2 regions of the Lentzea sp. JNUCC 0626 genome follow, and region 2 is predicted to be linked to the other one. Evidence: riboswitches for the same ligand, from Rfam matches in the RefSeq annotation. Region 2 holds a riboswitch; the other holds the start of a gene.
What was found. A riboswitch is a leader RNA that binds a small molecule or an ion and turns the genes downstream of it on or off. The one in region 2 is predicted to bind cobalamin.

Region 1: linked by a shared signal. The riboswitch ahead of JNUCC0626_RS42410 (putative cobaltochelatase) and the one ahead of JNUCC0626_RS17425 (CbtB domain-containing protein) in region 2 are both predicted to bind cobalamin.

The regions. Positions count from the first base shown of each region.
Region 1 covers NZ_CP171635.1:9,036,394-9,043,751, forward strand. The annotation lists gene JNUCC0626_RS42395 (8-amino-7-oxononanoate synthase) at 1-706, opposite strand, end outside; gene JNUCC0626_RS42400 (hypothetical protein) at 750-1,811, shown strand; gene JNUCC0626_RS42405 (threonine aldolase family protein) at 1,834-2,793, shown strand; cobalamin riboswitch at 2,822-2,954, shown strand; gene JNUCC0626_RS42410 (putative cobaltochelatase) at 2,992-4,899, shown strand; gene cobO (cob(I)yrinic acid a,c-diamide adenosyltransferase) at 4,965-5,579, shown strand; gene JNUCC0626_RS42420 (cobyrinate a,c-diamide synthase) at 5,576-6,949, shown strand; gene JNUCC0626_RS42425 (cobalt-precorrin-4/precorrin-4 C(11)-methyltransferase) at 6,980-7,358, shown strand, end outside.
Region 2 covers NZ_CP171635.1:4,096,402-4,103,759, forward strand. The annotation lists gene JNUCC0626_RS17385 (thioesterase family protein) at 1-411, shown strand, start outside; gene JNUCC0626_RS17390 (hypothetical protein) at 413-547, opposite strand; gene JNUCC0626_RS17395 (hypothetical protein) at 568-741, opposite strand; gene JNUCC0626_RS17400 (phosphoribosyltransferase) at 857-1,471, shown strand; gene JNUCC0626_RS17405 (antibiotic biosynthesis monooxygenase family protein) at 1,432-1,743, opposite strand; gene hisG (ATP phosphoribosyltransferase) at 1,740-2,600, opposite strand; gene JNUCC0626_RS17415 (phosphoribosyl-ATP diphosphatase) at 2,617-2,880, opposite strand; gene JNUCC0626_RS17420 ((2Fe-2S)-binding protein) at 2,989-3,639, shown strand; cobalamin riboswitch at 3,688-3,862, shown strand; gene JNUCC0626_RS17425 (CbtB domain-containing protein) at 3,895-4,083, shown strand; gene JNUCC0626_RS17430 (CbtA family protein) at 4,111-4,866, shown strand; gene JNUCC0626_RS17435 (YbaB/EbfC family nucleoid-associated protein) at 4,927-5,343, shown strand; gene JNUCC0626_RS17440 (hypothetical protein) at 5,383-6,732, shown strand; gene JNUCC0626_RS17445 (hypothetical protein) at 6,732-7,202, shown strand; gene JNUCC0626_RS17450 (hypothetical protein) at 7,199-7,358, shown strand, end outside.

The DNA.
Region 1 (7,358 bases), 4.9 Mb from region 2:
TGGTGATCACGTCCGGCTGCTTGATGAGGCCCGCTTCCGCGACCGCCCCACGGCCGCCCGGTCCGACGACGCCCAGGCCGTGCGCGTCGTCCACCACCAGCGCCGATCCGTTCGCGCGGCAGACCTCGTGCAGTTCGTTCAGCGGGGCGATGTCGCCGTCGACGCTGAACACCGAGTCCGTGACGACGATCGCGCGCCGCTTGCCGCGGGTCTCCAGCGCGTGCCGGACCTTGCCCACGTCGCAGTGGTCCGCGACGACGACGTCGGCCTTCGACAGCCGCGTGCCGTCGATCAGCGACGCGTGGATGTGCTGGTCCGCGACGATCGCCGTGCCGGGACCCGACAACGCCGTGACCGCGGCGAGGTTCGCCATGTAACCGCTGCTGAACACCAGCGCGGACTGCGAGCCGCAGAAGTTCGCGAGCTCGAACTCCAGCTCGGCGTGCAGCTCGGTCGAGCCCGTGACCAGGCGCGATCCCGTGGACCCCGCGCCCCACTTCAACGTGGCGGCCGCGGCGGCACCGGCGACGCGCTTGTCCTTGGCGAGCCCGAGGTAGTCGTTGCTCGCGAGGTCGAGATCCGTCGAGTCCGACGTGCGCGGCCGCAGTCGCCGGGTCAGACCGGCCTTGGCTCGCGCTTCAGAGCGGACGTCGATCCAGTCGAACGTCGCCTCACCAGGACTGGAAATCGCCTCAGTTGTGCTCACGGTCACCGCCTGAGTCTCCCATCCGGCCGCTAGCGTGCCGCTCGTGGACCTGTTCACCTTCACGCGCGCCGAACTCACCTCGCCGGTGCAGTTCCTCGGCGGCCGCTGGGTGGTGTCCTCGTACGACGACGTGCGCGCCGTGTTGGCCGATCCCGTCACGTACCTGCCCGACAACGCGCTGACCGCCGTGACGCCGGTGGCTCCGGCGGCGTTGCGATCACTGGTCCGCGCCCGCTTCTCGCTCCCGCCGACGCTCGCGAACAACGGGTCCGAGTCACACGCTGACCTGCGGCGACTCGTGGCGTCGTTCTTCACGGCCGCGCGCGTTGCCGCTGCGGAGCCTCGCATCGAAGCCCTCGTTCTGGAACGCCTGGGTGGCACGGATCTCGTGCGGGACCTCGCCTGGGACCTGCCCGCGATCGTGCTGATGGACATCCTCGGACTGCCCAACGTCGACATCCCGACGCTGAAGCGGTGGAGCTCCGGGTCGCTGGAGTTCTTCTGGGGCGACATCACCCGCGAACGTCAGCTGGAGCTGGTCGGCGACGTCGGCGACTTCCACCAATGGCTGATCAAGCGCTATCACGCCCGCGACGGCGACTTGTTCTGCGCGCTGGCCGACGCCGGTGTGTCCGCCGAGGACTCCGCGGGCCTCTGCTACTTCCTGCTGATCGCCGGCCAGGAGACGACGACCCAGTTGCTGTCCACGGCGTTGCGGCGCGCGTTGCAGGACCGTTCGCTGTGGGCGCGGCTGCCCGAACCCGGCGTCGCGGAGGCGTTCGTCGAGGACGTGCTGCGGACCGAAACGCCCGTGGTGACGTGGCGGCGGCTGACCGCGCGTGAGGTCGTTCTGTCCGGTGTGCACGTTCCGGCCGGTGCGGAGCTCGTGTTGTTGTTGAGCGGTAAGGAAACCGACTCGCGCCACCTGGCGTTCGGGTACGGCCGCCACTTCTGCCTGGGCGCGGGGCTCGCCCGGCTGGAGGCCGCCGTGACGTTGCGCACGGTGGCGGCGCACGAACCGTCGTTGCACCTGGTCGGACCACGACCGGAGTGGCTGAACCTGCTGTCGTTCCGCGCGCCGAAGTCGGTGGCTGTGAGCCGTTGACCTGAGGTTTGATGCTGGGGTGATGAACCGTCAGCTCTCGGGAGTCCGCAAGAAGACGCTGCTGGAGACGCTCGGCCCGGTGCCGGACGTCGACCCCGACCGGTACGGCGACGGCGGCCCGGTGGGTGCGCTGGAGGAGCGGGTCGCCGCGTTGCTCGGCACCGAGGCCGCGTTGTTCGTGCCGACCGGGACGATGGCGCAGCAGATCGCGTTGCGGTGCTGGGCCGACCGCACGCACAACCCGATCGTCGCGATGCACCCGCAGGCGCACCCGCTGCACCACGAGGACGACGCGCTGACCGTGCTGTCCGGGCTGCGGCCGATCAAGGTGCGCAACGCCGACGTCGGGACGTGCCCCGAGCCGTTCGGGACGCTGCTGCTGGAGGTGCCGGACCGCGAGGCCGGGTTCGTCCTCCCGACCTGGGACGAGCTGACCGCGACGGTCGACCTGGCCCGCGAACGGGACGCGGTCGTGCACCTCGACGGCGCGCGGCTGTGGGAGAGCACGCACGGCCTGGGCAAGCCGTTGCCCGAGATCGCGGGGCTGTTCGACTCGGTCTACGTGTCGTTCTACAAGTCCCTCGAAGGCATCTCCGGGGCGGCGCTGGCCGGGTCGCGGGACTTCGTCGAGCAGGCACGGGTCTGGCGGCACCGGTACGGCGGCATGCTGTTCCAGCAGTGGCCCGCCGCGCTGTCGGCGTTGCACGGCCTGGACACGGTCCTGCCGAAGCTCGGCGAGTACGTCGCGCACGCCAAGGTCGTCGCTCAGGCGATGGACCAGCCCGAACCGCACACCCACCAGTTCGCGCTGCACCTGCCCGGCGACCCGGCCCGGCTCAAGGAGTTGAGCGGCAAGTTCCTCGGCGGGTTCTGGCAGGACGGGCCGCTGGCCAAGACCGAGGTGACCGTGGCCGGCCCCGCGCTGGAGTGGACGGCGGACGAGGTCAGGGCAACGTGGCAGGAGTTCCTCGGGCTGATCTAGCGACGTCGCTCACCTGGCTGTTGGACCCGGCCGTGCGAAGTGCGACGATGCCGGGGCTGTGAGGGGAACGCGAGGAAGCCGGTGGAACTCCGGCGCCGTCCCGCGACTGTGACCGGTTTTGGACGCCGGAAGTCAGGAACTCGTCCCCCTCTTCACCTCACCGCGGGCGTGGACACCCGAGGAAGGACTTCGCTGAGCATGTTCCCGTTTTCGGCTGTCGTCGGCCATGACGACCTCCGGCTCGCCCTGCTGCTGAACGCCGTGCACCCCGGCATCGGCGGCGTTCTCGTCCGAGGCGAGAAGGGGACCGCGAAGTCGACCATCGTGCGTGCGCTGGCCGCGTTGCTGCCGGAGCTCGACGTCTCGGCGGGCTGCCGGTTCGGGTGCGCGCCCGGGACCACCGACTGCCCCGACGCACCGCACGACGGCGTGGAGCGGCGCCCAGCCCGGCTCGTCGAACTGCCCGTCGGTGCCACCGAGGACCGCCTGGTCGGGTCGCTCGACCTGGAGAAAGCGCTGACCGAGGGCAAGCGCGCGTTCCAGCCCGGCCTGCTGGCCGCCGCGCACCGGGGCGTGCTCTACGTCGACGAGGTCAACCTGCTGCACGACCACCTGGTCGACCTGCTGCTCGACGCCGCCGCGATGGGGCGTGCGCACGTCGAACGCGAGGGCGTGTCGGTGTCGCACCCGTCGCAGTTCCTGCTGGTCGGCACGATGAACCCCGAGGAAGGTGAGCTGCGGCCGCAGCTGCTCGACCGGTTCGGGCTGACCGTGGCCGTGAAGGCCGCGCGGGACGTCGCCGTGCGCACCGAGGTCATCCGTCGCCGGCTCGCCTACGAGGCCGACCCGGTCGGGTTCGCCGCTCGCTGGGCCGATGAGGACGTGCAGCTGAAGCAGCAGATCACCGACGCCCGGTCGCGGTTGGCCGGAGTGTCCCTTCCGGACGGTGAGCTGCGCCGGATCGCCGCTGTCTGCGCGGCTTTCGAGGTCGACGGCATGCGCGCGGACCTCGTGGTCGCCCGTGCCGCCGTCGCGCACGCAGCGTGGCGCGGGGTCGGCGCGGTCGAGGAGATCGACGTCGAGACCGCCGTCCGGCTCGCGCTGCCGCACCGGCGCCGCCGCGACCCGTTCGACGAGCCCGGCATCGAGGAGCAGCAGCTCGAGGACGCCATGAAGCAGGCGGCCGAGCACGCCGAAGAGCCTTCGGACGAGGGTCCGGACGACGACGGCCCCGGCGGTGGCGAGCTGCCCGAACCGCAGGAAGGCCCGAAGGGCAACGGGAACGCGCCTGCCGACCGTCCGGCACCGGAACCCTCGCCCGCGTTCAAGGCGCGGCTGCTGGAGGTTCCCGGCGTCGGGGAAGGTGCGCCGGGCAAGCGTTCCCGGGCCCGTGCCCGCACCGGCCGGATCGTTCGTTCGTCCACTGTGGACGGCAGTGGGCTGCACCTGGTCGACACGCTGACGACCGCCGCGCCGCACCAGGCCGCGCGGGGCCGCAGCGGTCCCGGACTGCTGCTCACCGCCGCCGACCTGCGCAAGGCCGTGCGGGAGGGCAAGGAGTCGAACCTCGTGTTGTTCGTCGTCGACGCCTCCGGCTCGATGGCCGCGCAGAAGCGGATGTCGGCGGTCAGCGGCGCGGTGATCTCGTTGCTGCGCGACGCCTACCAGCGCCGCGACAAGGTGGGTGTGGTGACGTTCCGGGGCCAGACCGCCGAGGTCGCCCTGCCGCCCACGACTTCCGTGGACGCCGCCGCGACGCGGTTGAAGAAGATGCGCACCGGCGGCCGCACGCCGTTGGCGGACGGTCTGCTGAAGGCCCACCGCGTGCTGGAGATCGAACGGCTGCGGGACCCGCGCAAGCGTCCGCTGGTGGTGCTGCTGACGGACGGCCGGGCTACGTCGAGTGGCCTCGGCGGCGACCCGACCAAGGACGCGCTGAAGGCCGCCGGACTGCTGGAGCAGACCGCCGTCGTGGTCGTCGACTGCGAACAGGGCCACGTCCGCCTCGGGCTCGCCGCGAAGATCGCCGAGGCGTTGCAGGGCACCTGCGTCCGGCTCGAGCAGCTGTCCGCCGACCACCTCGCCGGCGTCGTCCGGGCCGCGTGAGTTCGCTTCCCGGCGAACTCACCGGAGTCTGCGGAGCAGCGACCAACGAGCAAGGAGAAACCCCTGTGCCCCAAGGACAACCCACCGAGGTTCCGAAGGACGGCCTGACCACCCGGCAGCGCCGCAACCGCCCGTTGCTGATGCTGCACACCGGCGAGATGAAGGGGAAGTCGACGTCGGCGTTCGGCATGGCGCTGCGCGGCTGGAACCAGGGCTGGGACATCGGCGTGTTCCAGTTCGTGAAGTCCGCCAAGTGGAAGGTGGGCGAGGAGTCCGCGTTCAAGGCGCTCGGCCGGCTGCACGACGAGACCGGCGAGGGCGGTGCCGTCGAGTGGCACAAGATGGGCGAGGGCTGGTCCTGGACCCGCAAGCAGGGCACCGAGGACGACCACGCCGCCGCCGCACGTGAAGGCTGGGCGGAGATCGCGCGCCGCCTTCAGAGCGAACGGCACGGGTTCTACGTGCTGGACGAGTTCACGTACCCGCTGCACTGGGGCTGGATCGACGTGGACGAGGTGGTGGACGCGCTGGCTTCCCGGCCCGGTCACCAGCACGTGGTGATCACCGGGCGGCACGCGCCGCAGAAGCTGATCGACGCGGCGGACCTCGTGGTGGAGATGACGAAGGTCAAGCACCCGATGGACGCCGGGCAGAAGGGGCAACGGGGGATCGAGTGGTGAACAGGCTGGTCATCGCCGCCCCCGCGTCCGGCAGCGGCAAGACCACCGTGGCCACCGGCCTGATGGCGGCGTTGCGCCGCACCGGTTCCCGGGTCGCGCCGTTCAAGGTCGGCCCCGACTACATCGACCCCGGCTACCACTCGCTCGCCACCGGCCGTCCCGGTCGCAACCTCGATCCGGTCATGGTCGGCGAACATCGTGTCCCGGGCCTGTTCGCGCACGGCTCGAAGGGCTGCGACATCGCTGTCGTCGAGGGCGTCATGGGGCTCTTCGACGGCCGCATCGACACCGCCGGCATCGGTTCGACCGCGCACGTCGCCAAGCTGATCAACGCCCCCGTGCTGTTCGTCGTGGACGCGCGCGGGCAGAGCCGGTCGCTCGCGGCGTTGCTGCACGGCTTCCGCGGCTACGACCCCACGGTCCGGCTGGGTGGCGTGATCCTCAACCAGGTCGGTTCCGAACGCCACGAGCAGGTGCTGCGGTCGGCGTGCGACGAGGTCGGTCTCGACGTGCTCGGGGTGTTGCCGCGCGATCCGCAGTTCTCCTTGCCCTCACGGCATTTGGGGCTCGTGACGGCGGCCGAGCACGGCGCCGAGGCCGTGGCCGCCGTGGACGCGATCACCGCCGCCGTGGCCAAGCACGTCGACCTCGACGGGGTGCGCAGGCTCGCGTCGGTGCCCGCGATGGCGGTCGCGCCGTGGGAGCCGCAGGTCGAGCGGGTGTCTTCGGAACCGGTCGTGGCGGTCGCGGGTGGGGCGGCGTTCACGTTCGGGTACGCCGAGCACGTCGAGGTGCTGAAGGCGGCGGGCGCGGCCGTGGCGGTGCTTGATCCGTTGAAGGACGAAGAACTGCCGGAGGGCACGGCGGGGCTGGTGTTGCCGGGCGGATTTCCCGAGCAGCACGCGGAAGCGCTGTCGGCCAACGCCCCGTTGCGCGCGGCGGTGGCTCGGTTCGCTCGATCGGGTGCGCCGGTGCACGCCGAGTGCGGAGGGTTGCTGTACCTCGCGCGGTCGCTCGACGGGCACCCGATGTGCGGGGTGCTCGACGCCGAGGGGTTCATGACGCCCAAGTTGACCTTGGGTTATCGGGACGCGGTGGCGTCCGCGGGGTCGCCGCTGCACGCGCCCGGCAGCCGCGTGACCGGCCACGAGTTCCACCGCACGCAGCTGTCCACACCGCACTCCGACCCGCCCGCGTGGCATTGGCGCGGCGTCGATTCACGGCCTGTAGCCGAGGGATTCGTCGTGGGCGGCGTGCACGCGTCGTACCTGCACACGCACCCCGCCGGTGATCCGGAAGCAGTGGCCCGGTTCGTGCGGGCCTGCCACCCGTTCGTGGCCGGAGTGGCAGACGGTACGGTCGTCGTCTAACTCTCTCCCCAAACCCCCTGTGGAGCTGTCGTGACGACGACCGGTCGGGTCTCCTTCGTCGGCGCCGGTCCCGGTGCCGCCGACCTCATCACTGTCCGAGGCGCGCGCCGCATCGCGGAAGCCGACGTCGTCATCTGGGCTCCGAGCGCCGTGGACGCCGAGTGCGTCCGCGAGCACGCGAAGGCCGAGGCCGACCTGGTCGACTTCTCGCGCGTCACGCAGGAGGAGATCACCGACCTGTACCGCCGCGCCGCCGCGTCGCGCCAGGTCGTCGTGCGCCTGCATGCGGGTGACGCCGCGACCGGCGGGGGCGTGCAGGAGCAGCACGACCTGTGCGTGCGCCTCGGCCTCGAGGTGGAGGTCGTGCCGGGCGTGTCCGTCGTCGCCGCCGCGGCCGCCAAGATCGGCC
Region 2 (7,358 bases):
CCTTCCACCGCCGTGCCGATGGAGATCCCCGAACACTGGGGCGGCGGCTACCTGGCGGCCGTCGAGTGGCTTTCCGTGTCAGGCGGCATCTTCACGCCGGGCGACGCCCAGGTGTGGGCCCGCCCACGCGTCGCCGTGGTCGAGGGCTCCGAGCCCACCCCGGAGGAGCGCCTGTTCGCCGTCGTGGACTCGGCCAGCGGCGTCTCGTCCCGTGTGGACATTCGCAAGTGGTACGCCATCAACACGGACCTGACGGTCCACCTGCACCGCCGCCCCACCGGCGAGTGGGTGGGCATGGACGCGCGCACCACGATCGGGCCGGACGGCGTGGGGGTGGCGACCAGCGTGGTGCACGACGTCGAAGGCCCGGTGGGCACGACGGCGCAGGCGTTGTTCGTGCGCAAGCGCTGAGTCACGGTGCCGGGATCCGCCGCACCCTCACGCGGCGATCACGGGAGTCGAACTCAGGCGAGGCTTCCGCATACCCGACGCCTTCGGCGGTGATGTTGTCACGGGCCACCCCGGCGTCGACGAACGCCTGGAGCACCAGGTCGACACGCCGCCGGCTCAGCGCGACCGCGCTGCCGGGATCTCCGATCCTGGCGGTGTGCCCACCAGGCTGACCCGGTCACGCGGTCCGACGGTCGCCGCGAACCGGAGCAGCAACAACCGGCTTTCCACCGTGATCGTCTCCGAGTCCGGTTCGAACGAGACGGAGAACTCGTCCTCCTCCTGCGCCACCCTGGTCTGCGGCGCCGAAGGCTGCGTGGTGGGTGGTGGCTCGGCATTCAGAGGAGACCGACGTCATCGGCCTGTTGTTCGACTGAGCCGCACAGGGCGTAGCGTCAGGGCGACGATGAAGAGGTTCGCGAACCGGCAGGAAGCGGGCCGCGCCCTCGCCGCGCGCCTCGCCGCACAACCCTGGCACGACCCGCTGATCCTCGGCCTGCCCCGAGGCGGCGTCCCGGTCGCCAAGGAGATCGCGACCCACCTGAACGCCGAGCTGGATGTCGTAGTCGCGAGAAAGATCGGCGCCCCGGGCCACCCCGAGTACGGCGTGGGCGCCGTCACCGCCGACAGCGAACCGATCTACGACCCGAGAGTCCTCAGAGCGCTGAACCTCACCGAGGAACAACTGGGCCACCAGGCCGACGCCGAACGGGCCGAAGCGCAGCGCCGCACCACCCTCTACCGAGGCGACCGGCCGCTGACCATCAAGAACCGCGACGTCATCCTGGTCGACGACGGCCTGGCCACCGGCGTCACCGCCAGAGCGGCGCTCCACCACATCGCACGAAACACCCCGAAGAGCGTCACCCTCGCCGTGCCGGTGGCCGCGAGAGACGCGCTGCGGACGTTCCGGACGCCGGTCGTCGCGATCCTCACGCCGAAGCACTTCCAGGCCGTGAGCCGCTGGTACGACAGCTTCGATCAGACCACGGACGACGAGGTGCTCAGCGCGCTCTCGTAGTGCGACACGACCGGGAACGGCGAGTAGAAGCGGTGCAGCAACGAAGACCACCGCTCATAGGTCGGCCCCTGCCGGAACCCCACCGTGTGATCCTCAAGAGAGTCCCACCGCACGAGCAGCAGGTACCGCGACGGCGTCTCCAGGCAGCGCAGCAGTTCGAGGCCGCGGAAGCCCGGCGAGGCGGAGATCAGCTCCCGCGCCTCGCCGAACGCCCACTCGAAGTCCTGCTCGGAACCCGGCAGGACGTCGAGCAGGGCGTGCTCCGTGATCACAGGCGGCAGAACCTGATGTCCGAGGCCAGCACGGCCTTGGCACCGATGGCCGCGAGCGCGTCCATCACGTTGTTCGCTTCCTTGCGCGACACCATCGCCCGCACGGCCGCCCAGTCCGGGTTGGCCAGCGGCGCGACCGTCGGCGACTCGAGGCCCGGCGTCAGCGCGATGGCGTCGTCCAGGATCGAGCGCGGGCAGTCGTAGTCGAGCATCAGGTACTGCTGCGCGAACACGACGCCCTGCAGACGGGCGGTGAGCTGCTTCTTGGCGGCCGTGAGCTCCGAGCCGTTGCGGTGCACGAGGACCGCCTCCGACTCGCAGATCGGGTCGCCGAACGGCACCAGGTCGTGCTGCTTGAGCGTCCGGCCCGAGCCGACCACGTCGGCGATCAGGTCGGCGACGCCGAGCTGGATCGAGATCTCCACCGCGCCGTCGAGGCGGATCACCTTGGCGGTGATGCCGCGGGCCTTGAGATCGCGGCCCACGAGCTTCGGGTACGCCGTGGCGAGGCGCTTGCCCTCGAGGTCCTCGACCTTCCAGTCGGTGCCGCGAGGCCCCGCGTACCGGAAGGTCGACGAGCCGAAGCCCAGCGCCAGCAACTCCTCGACGGAGGAGCCGTTGTCGTCGGCGCCCGAGTCGGCGGCCAGGTCGCGGCCGGTGATGCCGAGATCGAGGTCACCGGACGCCACGTAGATCGCGATGTCCTTGGGACGCAGGAAGAAGAACTCGACGTCGTTGTTGTTGTCGAGGACGGTCAGGTCACGCGGCTCGTGCCGCTGCCGGTAGCCGGCCTCGGTGAGCATGGCGGAGGCGCGTTCGGCGAGCGCGCCCTTGTTCGGGACTGCTACGCGCAGCATGTGGAAGTCTTTTCAGTCAGAGGTACTTGTACACGTCTTCGAGGGTGAGCCCACGGCCCAGCATGAGCACCTGGAGGCGGTAGAGCAGCTGCGAGATCTCTTCGGAGAGCTTCTCGTCGGACTCGTACTCGGCGGCGATCCAGACCTCGCCCGCCTCCTCCAGGACCTTCTTGCCCTGCGCATGGACCCCGGCCTCGAGCGCGGCGACGGTGCCGGATCCCTCCGGCTTGGTGGCGGCTCGTTCGGTCAGTTCAGCGAACAGGGAATCGAAGGTCTTCACGGCATGACATCCTCCCATCCCCCGACCCCCCGTCCACACCGCGGTCGCATCTGTCCCAGGCGTTGGACGTGATCTGTCCTGCATGGACACCCGGTAGCGTGAACTTCCGTGTCTGAGTTCGCCGAGGTTCTCGAAGCGCTGCGCCGGGTGCGCGGGATCAACCCGTTCTTCGCCCTCGACGTGGGCCGTCCGGACGAGTCGTGGCTGCCCGGAACGGCGTTGCTCGAAGGCCCGGCCCTCAAGACCACCATCGACGCCATCGCGGTCCGCTACAAAGCCGACGAACCGCGCGTCGCCGCCAGCCTGTTCTTCCTCAGTTACACGGCCCGGTTGCTCAGCCCGCTCACGGCCGCGCACCTCCCGATCGATGTCCGGCCGGAGAACCTGTGGTGGCAGCACCACCCCACCAACGGCCTGAGCGTGCGCATCGACCAGCCCCGGCTCGGACCGCCCGCCGCCGAGGCGCTCGCACCCGTGGTCGCGGCGATCCAGGCCGTCACGCCGGTGGCGAGCGGGTTGCTGTGGGGCAACGCGATGTCGAACGTCGCGGGCGCGCTCAAAATGGTCGTTCGCGCACACATGCTCACGGCGGAGGAAGCGGAAGAACGCGGCGAACAGCTCATGAGCGCGGCCCCGTTCGAACAGGCGGGAGAATTCCTGACTTTTCCCGGCGAGGTCACGTTCCGGCGTCGGTCGTGTTGTCTGTACTACCGCGTTGCCGCAGGTGGGAAGTGTGGTGACTGTCCACTCGTGAAGTGAGGAACGCAACAACTCTTATGGCCGGTTGTGCTTGAACGCCGGCTCAACTTACGGTGCACGCGCCGCAGTGACGGGAAGCCGGTGTGAATCCGGCGCGGTCCTCGCCACTGTGACCGGGAAGCGATCCCCGCCGAGCACGTCACTGGTCCCCGCCGGGGCTGGGAAGACGCGGGGGCAGCGTTGATCCGGGAGTCAGGAGACCGGCTGCGGCGCCGCTAGGAGAGTTGACTTCCACGAGGTATGGAGGAGCCCGTCATGACGAGCCCCGCAGCAAATCTGTCCGCCGTCCAGGTGCCGAAGTGGGCGTTCGCCGTCGCACTGCTCGGCCTGATCGTCACGTACCTCGTCCTGCAGGAGAACGGTCTCGCGCTCGGCGCGGGCTCGGAGCTGCTGCACGAGTTCTTCCACGACGGCCGCCACGCCCTCGGCGTCCCCTGCCACTAGCTCCCCGAATCCCCAGGCAGGGAAGTCATGACGACGTACAAGTCCCTTGCGCTGCGCGGAATCGCGGCCGGCGGCATCGCCGGTCTCGCGTCCGCGCTCGTGCAGTTGCTGGTGACCGAGATCCCGATCCGGGCCGCGCTCGCGGTCGAGGAGGCTCGCGCACCCGCCGGTGAAGAGGCCGGCCACTCCCACGGCGGCGAGGAGGAGCTCGTCAGCCGCGGCGCCCAGGTCGTGGGCGGCATGCTCGGCGTGGTGATCGTCGGCATCGCGGTGGGCCTGGTGTTCGCCACGGCCTACGCGCTGTCGAAGCGCTGGTTCACCGATCGCACGCCGTTCAGCCGCAGCTTCGCGTTCGGTGCCGCGGTCTTCGGTGCAGTGGCGCTGCTGCCGTGGATCAAGTACCCGGCCAACCCGCCCGCCGTGGGCGACCCGGAGACGGTGAACTACCGCACCGCGCTCTACCTCGGCGTGGTGGTGGCCGGTCTGCTGATCGTGTGGGGTGCCAGCTGGCTCGCCGCGCAGTTGCACGCGCAGTCGCAGCCGGTGCGGACGACGGCCGTGCTGCTCGCGGTCGCCGCGGCCACCGCCGTGGTGCTGCTCGCGTTCCCGGCCCCGCCGGACACGATTCCCGCGGACATGCCGGTGAACGTCCTGTGGCAGTTCCGCCTCAGCTCGCTCGCCCAGCTGGCCACGCTCTACGTCGGCATCGGCGTGGTGTTCGGCCTGCTGATCGACCCGGCCGCGCGCAGGGCCAAGGCCTCCGAGAAGGCCGCTGTCGCCTGATGGTGTGGGGTGGCCGCACGTGCGGCCACCTCGCCCAGGCGTCATTGGTACGTTCGGCGCATGCCTGACAGCGCCGAGTTGCTGGAACAGATGCGTCAGAAGCTCGACTTCTTCGAGCAGGCGAACCGCGCCGCTGACGCCCGCGCCGCCGGTTACGACGCGATGGGCACAGAACTCAGAGACGTCGAGGCGAGCGCCCAGTCACCCGACCACGCCGTCACGGTCGTCGCCGGTTTGTCCGGTTCCATCAAGGACATCCGGTTCACCGACGAGGCGAAGCGGCTGAGCCCGGGCCAGCTCTCCCAGACCGTAATGGCGACCGTGCGGCAGGCCATCGCGGCCGCCGCGCGGCAGCAGGCCCAGATCGTGCAGGGCCACACCGGCCTGCCGATCGCGGACCGGGTCCTGAAGACGCAGCAGGAGGTCTTCGGGCACCCGGCCTCTCCCCCCGTCGTCGCCGCCGCCCCGGACCGATGACGAGGACACCGGCAGCATCTTCCGCAAGGACGAGCGCTGGTGACCGGCATCGAGGTGCACCCGGCCGCGCTGGCCCAGTGCGGCCGGTCGGTCGGCACGCTGGGCGACACGTCCGCGAAGCTCGACGCCGCCGCCAGGTCCGCGTCCGTGCCCGCGATCAGCTGGGGCGCGCTGGGCCACCTGCTCGGCATGTACGAGCAGTACGACGCGTTGCTGGGCGACCTGCACGGCCACTTCGGCAAGATGACCGAGGGCTTCGGCAGGATCGACTCCACGCTCGCCGCGACCGCGCAGACCTACGCGGGCCACGAGCAGTCCACTGTGGACGCCCTTGTCAAGAGCTACTCGGGCCAGTTCTCCGGCAGCACCGTCGGCAAGCAGGCCGCGAAGTCCGTTCCGTTCGGCGGCAGCAGCTACTCGCTCATGAAGGACAGCGCGAAGCTCGGCGAGTCCATCAAGTCCGGCGACGGCATGGCGATCGCCAAGGACGTCGTCAGCGTCATCTCCGACATGAACGGGTTCGTGCAGGAGGGCATGAAGTTCGCGGGCGCGATCTCCGACCCGTTGAACTTCCTGATCTCCAAAGGACTCGGCTGGCTGCTCGACGTCGTGGCGCCGCTCAAGCAGGCCGTCGACCTGGTCTCCGGCGACCCGGCGGCGACCAGCAAGGCCGCGGGCGCGTTCAACGACATCGCGAAGCAGACCGAGGAACTCGCGCGCACGTTCGACGAACAGCTCCAGGAAGGCTTGCGGAGCTGGAAGTCCGCCGCAGGCGACCGGGCGGCGGAGAAGCTCGGCAGCTTCCACCACGGCATCGAGTCGACGGCCGGCACCGCCGGGCACATCGCGTCGCTGTTGCAGGGCAGCTCGATGTTCATGCAGATCGCCGAAGACGTCCTGAAGGGGATCTTGAGCGACCTGATCGAGTGGCTCGTCGTCACCTGGATCGCCGCTCAGCTCGCGGCGATCCCGACGTGCGGTGCGTCCGAGGTGGCCGCCGGTGCCGCGACGGGCGTCGAGTCGGCGATCTCGGTGGGCAAGGCGACCGGCGAGGTCGGCAAGGTCCGCTCGATCATCCAGAAGATCATGGACGTGCTGCGCCGGATCCGGGCCGTGCTGGCCGAGTCGAAGGTCGGCAAGGCGTTCCTCGAAGGCGCCGCCAAGAAGCCGGGCACGCTCGGCGAGGCGCTCTCCAAGTCCGCCTTCAGCAACGCCGAGAAGGCGATCGGCCTCGACCAGAGCGGTCCCGACGGCATGAAGTACACCGACCCGGTCAAGATCGCGAACAAGGCGGCGGGCTTCCTCGACGGCGCGGTCAAGACGATCACGTACGACCAGCGCGGCGCGGACCAGGACGCGGCGAGGACCGACCAGGAGCTCGACTTCTGATGTGGTGGCGGCCCAAGCGCTTCACCCCCACCGAGACCGTGGCGTCCGTCGGCGGGCGCACGTTCACGACGCGCACCGAGGTCCGCGTCGTCGGCCTGGAATCGGCCGGCGGCGACCAGAAGGCGCGCGAGGAGGCGTTCGTCTCGGTCAGCACCGCGCTCGGCCCGTGCCCGTCGTTGCGGGTCAGGGCGCGGGCCACCGAGGACTGGCGGCGCATCACGCACGACGAGAACAAGGGCGCGATCGCGGTGGGCGTCCCCGCCTTCGACGACGCGTTCCTGGTGTTCTGCGACGAGTTCGCGTTCGTCCGCCTGCTCACACCCGCCCTGACCGCCGCGCCGTGCGAGTCGACCGGCGGCCTCGAACTCGGCGGCGGCCGCATCACCGTGCACCGCGAAGGCGTGGGCCACAACGCTTTCGACTACCTGAACGCCCTGATCCCGTTGCTGCCACCGGAGTTGCGCCGATGAACGACGCGCCGATCGTCGTCCCGCTGTCCGGCGAGGCCGCCGTGGTCGTGGAACAGGACCGCGTGCTCTTCACCCGGCTGGTGGGTGGCGCCCGCATCGCCACCGACATCATCGGCGTCCCCCTGGCGGGCGTCATGAAGGTCGAACCGGGCGTGC